2 linked regions of the Pigmentibacter sp. JX0631 genome follow. The protein of the gene in region 1 interacts with the protein of each later gene in a pairwise test. Links are inferred from orthologs where the notes say so. Each region holds a gene or a part of one and is shown on either strand. Other genes may lie near its edges.

Evidence for each region. The genes of interacting proteins can lie anywhere in the genome.
Region 2: the proteins of QEJ31_RS01270 (region 1) and QEJ31_RS03215 interact in binary tests that used the Escherichia coli proteins (3 or more experiments, as listed by UniProt). The link is inferred for Pigmentibacter sp. JX0631 from one-to-one orthologs.

The regions. Positions count from the first base shown.
Region 1 is NZ_CP123622.1:299,219-306,827, reverse strand. Bases 2,629-5,514 are described here. They hold QEJ31_RS01270 (aspartate-semialdehyde dehydrogenase), read right to left. Parts: upstream 4,670-5,514; coding sequence 3,587-4,669; downstream 2,629-3,586. Other genes in these bases: pssA (CDP-diacylglycerol--serine O-phosphatidyltransferase), read right to left, coding at 4,691-5,514; QEJ31_RS01275 (hypothetical protein), read right to left, coding at 2,629-3,566. In the rest of the region: QEJ31_RS01285 (hypothetical protein), read right to left, coding at 1-504; QEJ31_RS01280 (hypothetical protein), read left to right, coding at 598-858; more of QEJ31_RS01275, read right to left, coding at 861-2,628; more of pssA, read right to left, coding at 5,515-5,590; QEJ31_RS01260 (hypothetical protein), read right to left, coding at 5,587-6,228; RIP metalloprotease RseP, read right to left, coding at 6,242-7,609.
Region 2 is NZ_CP123622.1:766,638-772,202, reverse strand. The notes cover bases 1,969-4,858. They hold QEJ31_RS03215 (peptide deformylase), read right to left. Parts: upstream 3,845-4,858; coding sequence 3,092-3,844; downstream 1,969-3,091. Other genes in these bases: QEJ31_RS03210 (NAD-dependent epimerase/dehydratase family protein), read right to left, coding at 3,936-4,858; QEJ31_RS03220 (hypothetical protein), read left to right, coding at 2,770-3,102; QEJ31_RS03225 (hypothetical protein), read right to left, coding at 1,969-2,309. Also shown: more of QEJ31_RS03225, read right to left, coding at 1-1,968; more of QEJ31_RS03210, read right to left, coding at 4,859-4,937; QEJ31_RS03205 (class I SAM-dependent methyltransferase), read right to left, coding at 4,955-5,565. UniProt on the Escherichia coli protein: Removes the formyl group from the N-terminal Met of newly synthesized proteins. Requires at least a dipeptide for an efficient rate of reaction. N-terminal L-methionine is a prerequisite for activity but the enzyme has broad specificity at other positions.

The sequences.
Region 1 (7,609 bases):
AAAATTTTCTACTATTTTTTTTACTTCAACATCTTTTTCCTCTCCAATATTTTTCTTTTCTTTTTGTATTTTATTAGGAAATAATAATGCTTCTTCACTTGAAATTGAAACATTTATAGGACTACTCTTAGAACCAATATTTTTTTGGGGAATAAGGGAATGTAAATTTTTTGCATCCCCTAAAATTCTTTTTTTGGGTTCTGGAGAACTGCGCAAATTTTTCCATTTTCCAGGATCTAAATTCATTTTTATAACAAGAGTTTTTCCGTGTTTATTCGAAACAGAAATAATATTGCTATCTGTGAGTTCATCTAGAGCCAGTTTAACTTGGCGTTCAGTTACACCTAATAAAATTGATAATTCCGCTGCACTTGAAATCAATTCGTCTATTCGAGCTACTATGCAATTAATAATATATAGAACAAGCGAGTAGCTACAGGAGCCTAAACGTGCTACAGCAAGAACTTTAAACCCGCCTCTTTCTAAGAAGGTATTGAGATTCACCTGTGTTTCCCTCCAATCAAAAGTTACCAAGTTAAATACTAACGCAAAATTTCCGAAACGGAACCAATGAACTGAAGAAAGAGGAAACAGATAATGTTACAACGTTTTCTTACAATTGCTGACATTCCTGAACTACGTCCAGATCCAATTCAAACAGATAAAAATATTCCAGAAATTGAAGTGTTTATTCCTGTTGATGTTTTCTGGACAATTCAAGAAATAATAAAAAATATGCGTTATGCAAGAACAGCAGATTTATCTATAGATAAACTTTGGCATGATTTTAATAAACTGATTTATCCGTGTATTTTACTTGAAAAAGATAGAATGTGGTTTAGACGGAATGTTGGCTAATATTATTCAAACAAAAAGACAAATCCGCCTTGTAAAAAGATTCCGGAAGTAGATAAAGCCGGACTTGGATTGTTGTTATAAGCAATTGATAAGCGTAATAAAACATCAGAAAGAAAAATTCCTAATTCACCAGGAGTGATTGAAAAAATAGGTACTAAACTAATATCTAAATTTCCTCCAAATTCAAATATCGGACTATATTTTGTGACTCCCAATGGCTTATCAGTATTAGAATTTGAACTAGCAGAATCAGAGTCTTCTCGCATTCTGACAGCTCCAACACCTAAATAAACACCTGGTTGGATATATGCCCAACGAGGATTTCTAAATCTTGCTCCTACAATTCCTTCAGCAATTAAGGCATAAATTTGGCGATTAATAGGTTGCTGAGTACCTAACATAGTAACGTTATCAGAACCTTTATTAAAAACGTATTTTCCTTGTAATCCTAATGAAAGTCCCAAATAATCAAAGAACCACCAAATATAATTTGCTCCAAGTTCAAAATGAGCTGTTTGTTGTGAACTATAATATTTATCATAATATTTTTGATCATCAGTGGGCATTAGTATGCCACCTGTAATAAAAAGATCATAATTAGGTTGTTCATCTTTAGCATAATAATAGCTTGAAGATTTATCACGCATTTCTTTTTTCTGTGGGGTTTGTGCTGTTGGTGGAATAATATTTTTGTTTATTTTTTTTGGAGAAGAATTAAGATCTTCTTTAATTGGCTCTACAACTGAAGGATTATTTTCTTCTTTAGGTTGAATATCTTCTGGTTTTTCCTTTGGAGATAAATCCTTAGTTTTATCAGTATTCTCAGAAGTAGAAGAAGTTTGTGGTACTTTATCATCTTTTGGAGATTCAGCAGTATTATTTGCATTATCTGAAGAGGAAGAAGTTTGTGGTACTTTATCATCTTTTGGAGATTCAGCAGTATTATTTGCATTATCTGAAGAGGAAGAAGTTTGTGGTACTTTATCCTCTTTTGGAGTTTCAGCAGTTTTATTTGCATTATCTGAAGAGGAAGAAGTTTGTGATACTTTATCAGTATTATGATTTTCAACACTTATTGATTTTTCATCTATAATTTGAGCCGGTAATTCCTGGGCGCTTGCTTCTTGAACAAAAATATTTTTTAAACTTTTAGCTTTTTCTGAAATATATTCATTAAATGATTTTACAAGACCAGATAATTTATAAAAATACTTTCCTGATGTTTCAAATATAAAATTTAAAGCCGGTTTTAATCTTGGATGTTCATCTAACCATTGTGCCCAACTTTGTGCATGTTGATAATAAAATTTAGTAAAACCAATAGGAGTTAAATATTCATCTCTTAAAAGTCTCCAATAAAAAACTGAAGAACTATTTGGATCTCCAGAAGCCGCAGTAACTACAAAACAATCTTTTGTTTTAGCTAAATCTGGTGTTTTATCTGTGCTTGCGAGGGGAATATAAACCCCAGTGACATAACTTATATTAGAATGAGCTAAACTATAGTTTGGCTTTACGGTGTTTGTTGTAGTGTCATAAACGCTATTCAGTGCCCAGGCCATAATTCCATAGATATCTCCATTTTTTAAGTTTCCCTTACTCCATGTCGTTTGGCTTCCGGGAACGTAAACTACATTGTAACAACCAGAAGGTGTGCCATTGCTATCGCTTGGAATTGTATTAGGATTTGAATAACTTGGTGTATATGGAATTGCTACATTATCAGCCGTAAGGGGAGCTGGCCCAGAAGCAAGCGGTAGAAAGCCTGTCATACCTGCAGAAGCGCATCCTATTACACTTGAAGTGCCTCCTGCTTTAAAAGAGCTCTGATATTGTTGATAAGAGCAGAGATAAGATTTTGTACTCGCTGCACTTAAAGCTGCTGGATTGATCTGAAAACTCCAATTTCCCGGCGAAGCTCTACAACCCGTTGCGTTACCTTTAGCGTCTGAATCTAACCAATAAACAATAATATATCCAGAAATAGAATTATTCGCTGTTGCTTTTAGAGTTGAAGAAGCTGAGTCAGCTAATACAGCCGAAGTATCGCTGGGCCCTTTAAGAGTTACTACAAAAGCTTGATCTTGGGCAGTTACGGAAATGGTGGGTGGGTTAATCATAGCTCCTTGATCGGCCTGCCATTGAAAAGCAAGGGAATCTCTAGCTACCGGGGATGAACCATTATAGTATAAAGGTTGAAGAGTTATGCTTGAGTTAGACATCTTTCCAACAATATCTGTAGGCAGTTGATTGCTAGCATTTGTAAAATCAAGAGTGACGGCAACAGTTCCTGCAAAATAGTTTTTTCCGCTTGCAGATAAATTTAATTTAGACGAGACAGTTACACTTCCTAAATTTCCAGCTCCAGGATAGTAATCAACTGGAGATGCGGAAGATAAACCAAATCGTATTCCCCATTTGTTAGCATCATAATTAAAATTATCTACATTACGAGCGTCGAGGATAACTGAATAAGTAAACTGAAGTTTACCAATTTTACCAGGAACAGGATTTCCATTAGAGATATATTTTGTTGGTGGTGCAAAAGTACCAGTACTTTGGTTAGGTTCATATATAAGAATATTAGTAGAGGTACAATTAGCTGAAGAAACAACACTAGTATCACATGCATTAAATGCTTGAGAAAAAGCAAATTGACTCTGTATCATTCCATAAAATAGAATCATTAATTTAAACAAACATTTCATTTTTTTTCTTTCACATCATGTTACTTATTTAAAATAGCTTGAATCGTTCCATTTATAGCACAAGTATTAATAACTTGAATTGCATTTAATGCAGCACCTTTACGGAGATTGTCACTTACTAACCACAAAGAGAGACCGTTCTCAAAAACGCTGACTTTTCTTATACGACTCACAAAGACTTCATCTTTTCCATGGCATTCACGAGGTGTGACAAATTGGCCATATTGTTGCAATTCATCATCATGAATAGCAGTTCCATCTATTACTAATAAGCCGGGAAATTTTTGCAACTTTTCTTTAATTTCAGATATTTCAAAAGATTTTTCTAATTCTAAGGTAACGGATTCACCATGTCCAACTAGAGTAGGGACTCTGACGCTAGTTGCAGAGATAGGAAAGTTTTCATTAGCAAGAATTTTTCGTGTTTCTGCAATTATTTTTGATTCTTCGTCTGTATCTCCATTTTCTAAAATACCTGCAACATAAGGAAATACATTAAAAGCTATAGATTTTGGAAAAATATTTGAAGAGGTACTTGTTAGATCTTGTTGATTAAAAAAGTTTTTGGATTCTTCCAAAAGAGTATCAATGCCTGGTTTTCCTGCTCCAGATACGCTTTGATATGTCGATAAAATTACCTTTTTTATGCCAAAATTTTCAAGGATAGGTTTTAGCACCATCACCAAAGGAATTGTGCAACAATTAGGACTTGCAACTACTGGAAATTTTTTCAGAAAATTTTTGTTTAACAATTCACCATTTACTTCTGGAACAACTAAAGGAACATTAGGATGTGTTCTGAAAGCTGAAGATTTATCAATACATAATATTCCTTTTTCTGCTAATTTTGGAATGTATTCAGCTGAAATAGTAGCATCAGAAGCAAATAAAACTGCATCACATTCCAAAATAGAAGTTAACGTTATTTCTTCGATAGTAATTTTCTTATTTTTAAAAGAAACTTTTTTCCCAGCAGAGGACTTTGAAGCATATAGTTTTAAATTTTTTACTTTAAAACCAGGAAAATCATCATGTAAAATTTCAAGAGCTGTTTGGCCTACCACTCCTGTGGAGCCAACAATTCCTATCGTTAGTTCTAGCATAAAAGACCTCTAATATAAAACTTATTCTGAGTTGTGTCCTGCCTCAAAAAGTTCTTCTTCTTCAGCTGCTTTATCTTTCCGAGTGAAAATCCATAAAACAGGACCATGAAAGCAATATATTATTAAAAAGAGCGCTAGGGAAACAATAAATTGCAATATAAAAATTATTGCGCAAATGATTAAAACTGCAGCTAAAACTCGAAATGGCCTTTTTTTCGGTAGGCGCATTGCTTTATGGCTTAAATATTCAAAAGTTGAAATCATACCTAGAGCTAGAAAAAACATAATAATGAGGAGAGTAATATTTCTAACATCCGGATTTATCAGAATTTGTGCAAGTGATACTTCCCATGCTGAATGATCATTTAAATTCCAAGTAGCTAATTCATTTTGTGCCATGATAAATACAGCCAGCGGTGCTGCTGCCATAGGAATGGGAATTCCAGTGAAATTTCCGCTCGTTTTTCCCATAGCGCTTTGGACATTAAATCGTGCTAAACGCAAAGCACCACAGGCAGCAAATATGAATGCGACACAAAAGCCTAAACGGTAAAAATCATTTAAAGCGTAATTGTAAATAACGACAGCGGGCGCTATTCCAAAAGAAACTAAATCGCAGAGAGAATCTAGTTGGACACCAAAAGAACTTTGCGTATGAGTTAAGCGAGCTACACTTCCGTCTAATCCATCGCAAAGACCAGCGGCTAAAATAGCATAAGCAGCAAAAACAAATTCTTGTGCATTGCCACTGATTCTTCCATCAATTGAATACTTGATTGCAAGCAATCCAAAAAAAAGCGAAGCAGATGTAATTAGGTTAGGTAATAGATAAATACTTGATTTAACTTTTTTTCTTCTATCGATAATGTGTGTTACATTATCGTCTTTTAAATTGTTATCTTGCTGTAACTCAGAGTTCATATTATAGTTCCTTCTAACATTTTAAGAACTGGTCCAGGTTGTTTTCCGTATTGAGGAATTAGAGAATCCACAGGTAAATTCTTTTCAAGAAAAATACTTTCTAGAGCAAAATAAAGGTCAAAAAAAGTAACAAAACCTGTTGATTCATCATCAAGGTCAAAGTCTGCTAATTGCATTTTGCAAGCATCTTCAGAAAATTTTGCTTGGCATTTTAATATAAGTTCAGGTGTAAGATGGGTTGTTACGGGAATTAAATTTATGAAAGGACTTCCAATTTTTATTCCATTAATAAAAGCACAACCAAGTCTTAATCCAGTAAAAGAACCAGGGCCAATACCAACAGCATAAGTATTAACATCTTTTGGATGAAGACCTGAAATATCAAGTGCAAATTTAAATAAATCATATAAATTTTCTGCAGTCTTAGCTAAAACTCTAGTGAACAAAATATCTTGGTATTTAAAATATTCATAAAGTGAAGTTTTTTGAATGCTATGATTGGTTGCATTTAAAAAAAGTTCAGTTGGTTCTTTTAATAATTCAGTAATTTTTTTTTCGTCTTTTAAAACAGCAATACCTACTCCTCTTCGATGAGTTAGTATTAAAACAAGGGGAAATTTTATTTTTTGATGCTGCATCAAAATGATCCTTTTAATGAAAACGAATAAGTCTTAATATATCATTATAAAATACTATAACAAATAAAGTTAAAAGAATAAATATACCAATTCTTTGAACTGTAATTTGGATATTTTTAGGTAGAGATTTACCATATGCAGCTTCTACTAAATTTAAAAATAAATGGCCTCCATCTAAGGCAGGAAGTGGTAATAAGTTCATCATACCTATATTTGTGCTAATAAAAGCCATAGTCATTAGAAAAATAATTAAACCACCTTTTGCAGCTTCTCCAGCTACATTAGCTATAGCAATAGGCCCCCCTAAATTGGATAGGGGAATTGACCCTGTAAAGAGCATCTTTATGGCGCTGTAAGTCATTTGAATTTGATTCAATACAGAATTAAATCCTTTTTCCAAAGCAGAATATAAATTATTTGCTTTGGAAATTTCATTTGGGAATGTGATACTTTGGGAATAAAATTTGATTGGAAAATCAAGATATAAAGTGGCTCTATTTAAATGATCATATCCATAGCGTAAAGGAATTTCACAATTCAAAGTAGATAAAGTACCATTTTTTTCTAATACACTCATTTTCACATTAATATTTTTATTATTTGCTGGAGGAATTCCTTTTGTTGCACTATCCATCCAAGAATAAACCTGTAAAAGCGAAATAATTTTTCCTTGACCAACAATAGAATAAATAGTTTGACCTTCTTTCAGACCGCATTTTTGCCAAGCAGACTGGGCAGGAAAAAGAATATCTTCTTTTCCTTTCGCAGAAAATTCTGATATTGTTTGATCTGCTGATAGAAAGCGATATTGCCAACTTTCATTAATTTCGGGACGATTACTTTTAATGATATTCGTCGCCCATACTTTTAAAGTTGGTTGATTGAAGTTAACTGAAATATTTTTTTCTGAATTATTTCTAATTACAGTAAGGTTAAAATTATTGTCTAAAAACTTGTTCTGAATAATATTTTTTGCTAACAGATATTCAGAATCTGCTTTTAAATTGTTTTTTAAATAGGATATTACTTCATATTGAAATTTTATTTCTTTATCGTCAATCTTTGTTACTTTATCACCGGTTTGTAATCCAATTTGAGCAAAAAAACTTGAAGGAAAAACAATTATATTCGAAGAATTAAAAATAGGAGTTATACCAATTCTTCCTGAAATTTGTTTGTTACCTAAAGTGGTTTCAACTTCTTCTTTATTCGGTTTTATATTGATATTTTTTTTAATACCATTTGCTTCAATTTCTAGTGATAACATTTTTTCAGGAGAGGTACTTATTTTTGTAGATAGATCCGACCAACTCTCAATATTCTTTTGATCAATAGAAAGAATTTTATCGCCAGTTTGTAATCCACTCTTTTCAGCAACTGA
Region 2 (5,565 bases), 470 kb from region 1 along the record:
AATTCAGAGGCCTTTTTCAAATAATTCAAGTTATTTTCTAAGATAGCTTTTTTCGCATCGTTAGTAGGATCTGGGAATAATTCATCGAGAGCGTTTAAATAGAATTGATTATATTTTGCACCAGAAAGAAAATTTCTTCTCAAAATAGGAATAATTTTTTCTTGAATGTAATTTGGATTTGCTAAAATTTTACTGTTTAAATTTGATCTCTTTTGAATTTCTAAATAAAGTTTTTGCCAAACTCTGAGTTTTGAACGTTCCATTGTTAACTTGTTTAGCATTTCAATTCTTTTGGCTATTTTTTCCAATGGAGAATCTTCAGGTGTATCAAGGTCACCGGCTATTATTTTTGCTTCTTTAGAATTATCAGGTGCGTCATCAAATTCGTAATAGAGCTCAATAATTTTTTCAAATGTTTGTTTTGTTGCTACTCCTAAAATAGTAGCACTTGCCCCAGCAACAGTAACAGGTAGTTTTTCAAAAACAAGAGGTCCACCCATTAGCATCGCAAATTGTCCAGCAGTGAGTGCAATATCACCAGTTGTTTTGAATATTGTTAATATCGATTGTTTCTTATAAAAATCAGCAAGAATAGCGCGAAGCTGTCTTGTTTCGCTATCTGTATTTTTCCATAGGTCTGAATTTTCTACAATCGAAACCCATTCCCGTAAAGTTCTCACTTCATTTATGTCATTGGCAATATTTATTAACCCGCCCAAAAACATTTGTGCTTGGCCTAATGCAAGAAAACCATCACCTAATTTTGTAAGTATCCCTAAAGCACCTGCAAAAATTGGCTCACTACTGCTACCTAAAAAGCCATCCTTTAATTTACTTAAGTCATTAAAAAATGATGATTCTTTAACTAGTGATTGAATTTCTTCCTTAGTTTTGCCTTTAAATAATTCTAAATGGGCATAACCAACTATTGCGCGAATTTCAAAAGCAGCCATTCCGGCAAACATGGCCATAAGTCCGCCTTCAGTTAACGCTCCTGGAATTTTTTGTTCAATATATGTTTTGATAATATCTTCTTGTGTATTTTTAAACTCATTTAATTGTATAATTAGGTCCATGCTTTTTGAATTGCGTAGATCAAATTCAGGTAATTGATGTAATTGTTGAAGAACGTATTTTATATCGCTTGGTAGCTCCGCTATGTTTCTTTCCAACGAACTATCAACAGGAGTTGTTTTTTTCAATTCATTGTCTAAAAATTGAATTGTTCGTGTTAATTTATCAGATTGATTATTTTTAGTAACGTTATTCAGCATTTCTAGAAGATTTACTTTAAATTTTATTTGATCAAAGTATATTTTTTGTATTTCGGAGGCATTTGCTGTTGCATCATTTTGAATTAAAGATCGAAGAGTTTCTTTTAATTTTAACTCTTGCTCATATTTTTGAATCAGTAGTTCTTTTACCTCTTGTTTTAATTCCTGATGCTGAGCCGTTGCACCTTCTGTACCAGAATATACTAAATATAGAAAGGCAGGATAAAAGCCTAAACCTTGAATGAGATAAATTAATTTTGGAGAAAGTCCTGAGCTTTCTGTTGCAGCTGCAAAGTCGTCAGCTCCATCTATTACAAATGCTTTTTGTGCATTTATTGGAGATAAGGTAGAAACATTTTTAAAACTTTTGTTTCTAATAATTCTAAAAAGTTTTGTGATATTATCTACTTTTTGAATGTGATAGCCGTTTTTTACGGCAGCTTCTAATGAGCCAAGATCTTTAAAAAACATTTTTTCATTGAGCCAATCAGCAGTTAACTCAAAAGTGTAATTTTGTGAGCCAAGTAATGGTTTGATATTAACTCGGTATTCTTTTTCAAAGTTTTGAATGCGTTCGCTTTTTAAATGATTGTAAACATCTATTTGTATTTTTCTTTGCAAATGATCTATTGTGTCAAAATCAATAGGTTTTGGATAAAGAGTTGAAGTAATTCGATATTTCGGTTCGAGTTTTTCTTCCTTTTTTTCACTCACATTTTCAGTAACTGGAAGAATTTTTACATTGAATTGTTTTAAAGTAGCTTCGATGTATTTAATTTTTTCATTAGTATCAGTTAGTTCTTCATAAGGAATTTCAAATGGCTGTATTTTTGCATACGCTTCATTAATTTTTGTTTTGGCTATCGACTCTCCAGTTTGTCCCTTTTCACTTGTTGATTTGCTCGAATATTCATTACTTACTGAAGAATACTCAGAGTTTTTTGAGTGCATGTCATTTGCTGATCGCTTTGTGCAACCTAGATTAAAGGCAAGTGCGCCTAAAGTGCAAAGTGCACTAAATTTTATTCTATGCATTTTTTTACCTTTTTTATTATTTTTAAATATTTACAATGATATTGATAATTATTATCAATAATATTTTTCAAATAGTTTATATATTTCAAAAAAGCAAGACTGATTATAAAAATAATTATGTATTCATATAAAAAAAATATTTTTCTAGATAAATTGTGATCTTGTTTTATTGCTAATTATGGATAATCAATCCTTATTATACTAATAGACTAGACAATAAATTTTATTATTTTATAAATTTACACAAGTCTTTTAATTATATACATTAGATTAGTTATTAAATGTTAGTGAAAATTAAAAAAAACAATTAAAGTAACATGATGATAATATTGAATTTACATCAAAAATAAAATTCTAACATTATAAAATTTATGGAAAATAAAAATTAGTCACACAATTCTGACAGGATAGAATTTAATAGATAGATCAAAATTTGTCTGAATGATTATGGGGATGTTGAATGGATAATTTAGAAAACATAGAAAAAATTAATCATATTATCAATTTAATCTTAAAAGATATTTTTGATGAAAAAGAAAAAAATATAACGGGCTATAATGAAGAAATACATCCACTTTACTTAATAGAGCAGATCAGTGAAAATTTGTTTGAAATTTTAAATGAACTAAATAGTGAAGAAGAATTAAATTATAAAGTTATAATTGATGGTATAAAAAACTCACTTTTAAAATTTCTTTCTATTTTGCACTGTGTATATAAGGAAATTGAGGAGGATTTAAATGAGAGAAAAAAAGATAAAGACGATGAAAATAATATAATTTCTATTGTCTGATTTCTTCATTTTTTTCAATTTTCTGGGTTCTTGCTTTTAAATATTCACTTAAAATAATCCATTGATCTTTTGGAATTAAATCAATGATGCCTGTTTTATTTAAATGATCTATTTCGTGTTGAATTATTCGAGCTAGAAAACCTGAAACTCTTCCAGTCACTTTATCGCCATTTTCTAAATATGCTGTATACTCAATGGTTTTAAAACGAGAGACTTTACCTGTAATATCATTAACAGAGAAGCAGCCTTCAAAGTCTAAAATCTTCTCAGTACCTACTCCTTTGTAAGAAGGATTTATCCAAACGGTTTTAGACATCGTATCTTCAATATCTTTCCGCCATTTTTTTAATTCTTCGGTAGGCTCTAATGCAAATACTATAATTTGTTTGCCAATACCAATTTGGGGAGCTGCAAGACCGGCTATGTTTTTTTCATTATCAAATTTTTCAACAAGAATTTTAATATCTTTTCTGTCATTAGTTGAAAGTGGAAACTCTAGCTTTTTTGCTTTTGTCCTCAAAACTTTTGGTTTTGTTTGATTTTTTAAATCATACATAACGTATTCTGGAAGAGAGGGTTTTGTAATTGTAGATTTATTTATATTCGAAAAATTTTCTGATAATGTTGCATAATTATTTTGCTGATCACTATTATTCCTAGAATTTGTTGATTCTTTTTTGCCACAACTTTGAGTCGATATAAGAATTCCAAAACAAGCTAAAAAATTAAGTACTTTTTTCATTTCACTCCTTGCAGAAAAATTGAATATAAAAAAGAAGTTTTAATATTTTTAGATATAGTGATAATAATATAAATTTACAAATTTTTTAATATCATATTAATTTATGAAACCAATTTAAAGTATCAAAGATTGTTTTATCTGCTGGAATGGGATTCCATTTTAAATCTTGTTTAGCTTTATTCACAGATACATATTGATATTTACCAAAAAAATTACTTATTATTTTTCTCGATAAATTTCTTTCTTTTTTCATTACTTTATGACTCAACCAGTCGACTGAATTTAATAGATAAAAAGTCCACAATGGAGGTAAATAATTTGGGATTTTTGCATCAACTTGGATTTTTTTTATTCGCTTTAATAGTTCTTTAAAATCAAAATACTCTCCTGCAACAAGGTACCTGCCTTCTGCTTGATCAAAAAGTAACGCATTAACATGAGCCTTAGCAACATCTCGAACATCTACTATGTGGCAACCGCCATTAGGTATCGTAAAAAATTGCTTTTGGAAAATTTTATAATAGAGACTTAGAGAAGGAGTTACTTTTGAAAAATTTGGGCCTATGATTGTCGGAGGCAATATAGAAATTAGTTTAATATTATTTTTATTACAATACCAAAAAGCCCATTTTTCAGCGTCAATTTTAGCTTTTAACAAAGGAAAATCTGAAGATTGATTCCAGTTATTTTCAGTTAAGGGATTATTCAATGAAGAAGACATACCACATGCAGAACAACTAGACGTAAAAACTATTTTTTTAATGTTATTTTCGCAAGCACTTTCTAACACATTTTGTGTACCCAAAATAATGGGATCTTCTATCTCTTTTTTTACATTACTACTCCATAGAAGAACTGGTGAAGCAGAATGTATAACTGCATCAATATCTTTCATAGCATATCGTAATGATTCTTTATTAAGTAATTCTGCTTCAACAATTTCAATGTTTGAAAGTTTTTTTAAGTGTTTAATTTTTTCGTCATCGTTAATGTTACGCACTGTAGTTTTTACTTGGAAGCCATTTTCAGAAAGTTGTTTTACCAAATTGTAACCTAAATGACCATTTCCACCAGTAACTAAAATTTTTTTCAAATTACTCTCCTTAGAAATTAAGCTGCATTTTTTCTATGTCTTAATTCAAAAAGTAGTACGTATCCTACTTGTTCTATTTTATTTACATAAAGTTCAGCACTATCAACCCAAGAAAAAAACTTATCTTTACTTATTTCTTCAGTTTGATAACCTTTTTTTATCCAATTGCGAATAAGTTTTTTCTTCCATGAAGTTTCAGGAGTTAATAAAATTGATCCGCGAAGAATCCCATTTTTATTCAGACACCTGGAAATTTCCTTCATAGCTAATGCACCAGAGGGGAAAGAATTAAAGCCTCCAAAGCATGAAATTGCTTGAATACTAGAATTTGCAAATGGAAGTTGGTTTACATCACCTCGAATAAATGTCACAGGTTTTTTTGAAAATTTAACTTGAGCTTTTTCGAGCATTTCTTTTGATATATCTAGAACTAGTAAATTACTTGCAGATTTTATTTTAGAAGAAAATAAAGCGGCAGATGTTAGTGAACCATCACCAGTTGCAATATCTAAAATATTCTTATCATAGTCTAATATTTCTCTAAAAAACTTTATATGTTTGAAAATATTTCCATGCCATATAATTATATAAACTAGTAAGGCAAACGGTGCGTAAAATTTTGAATATA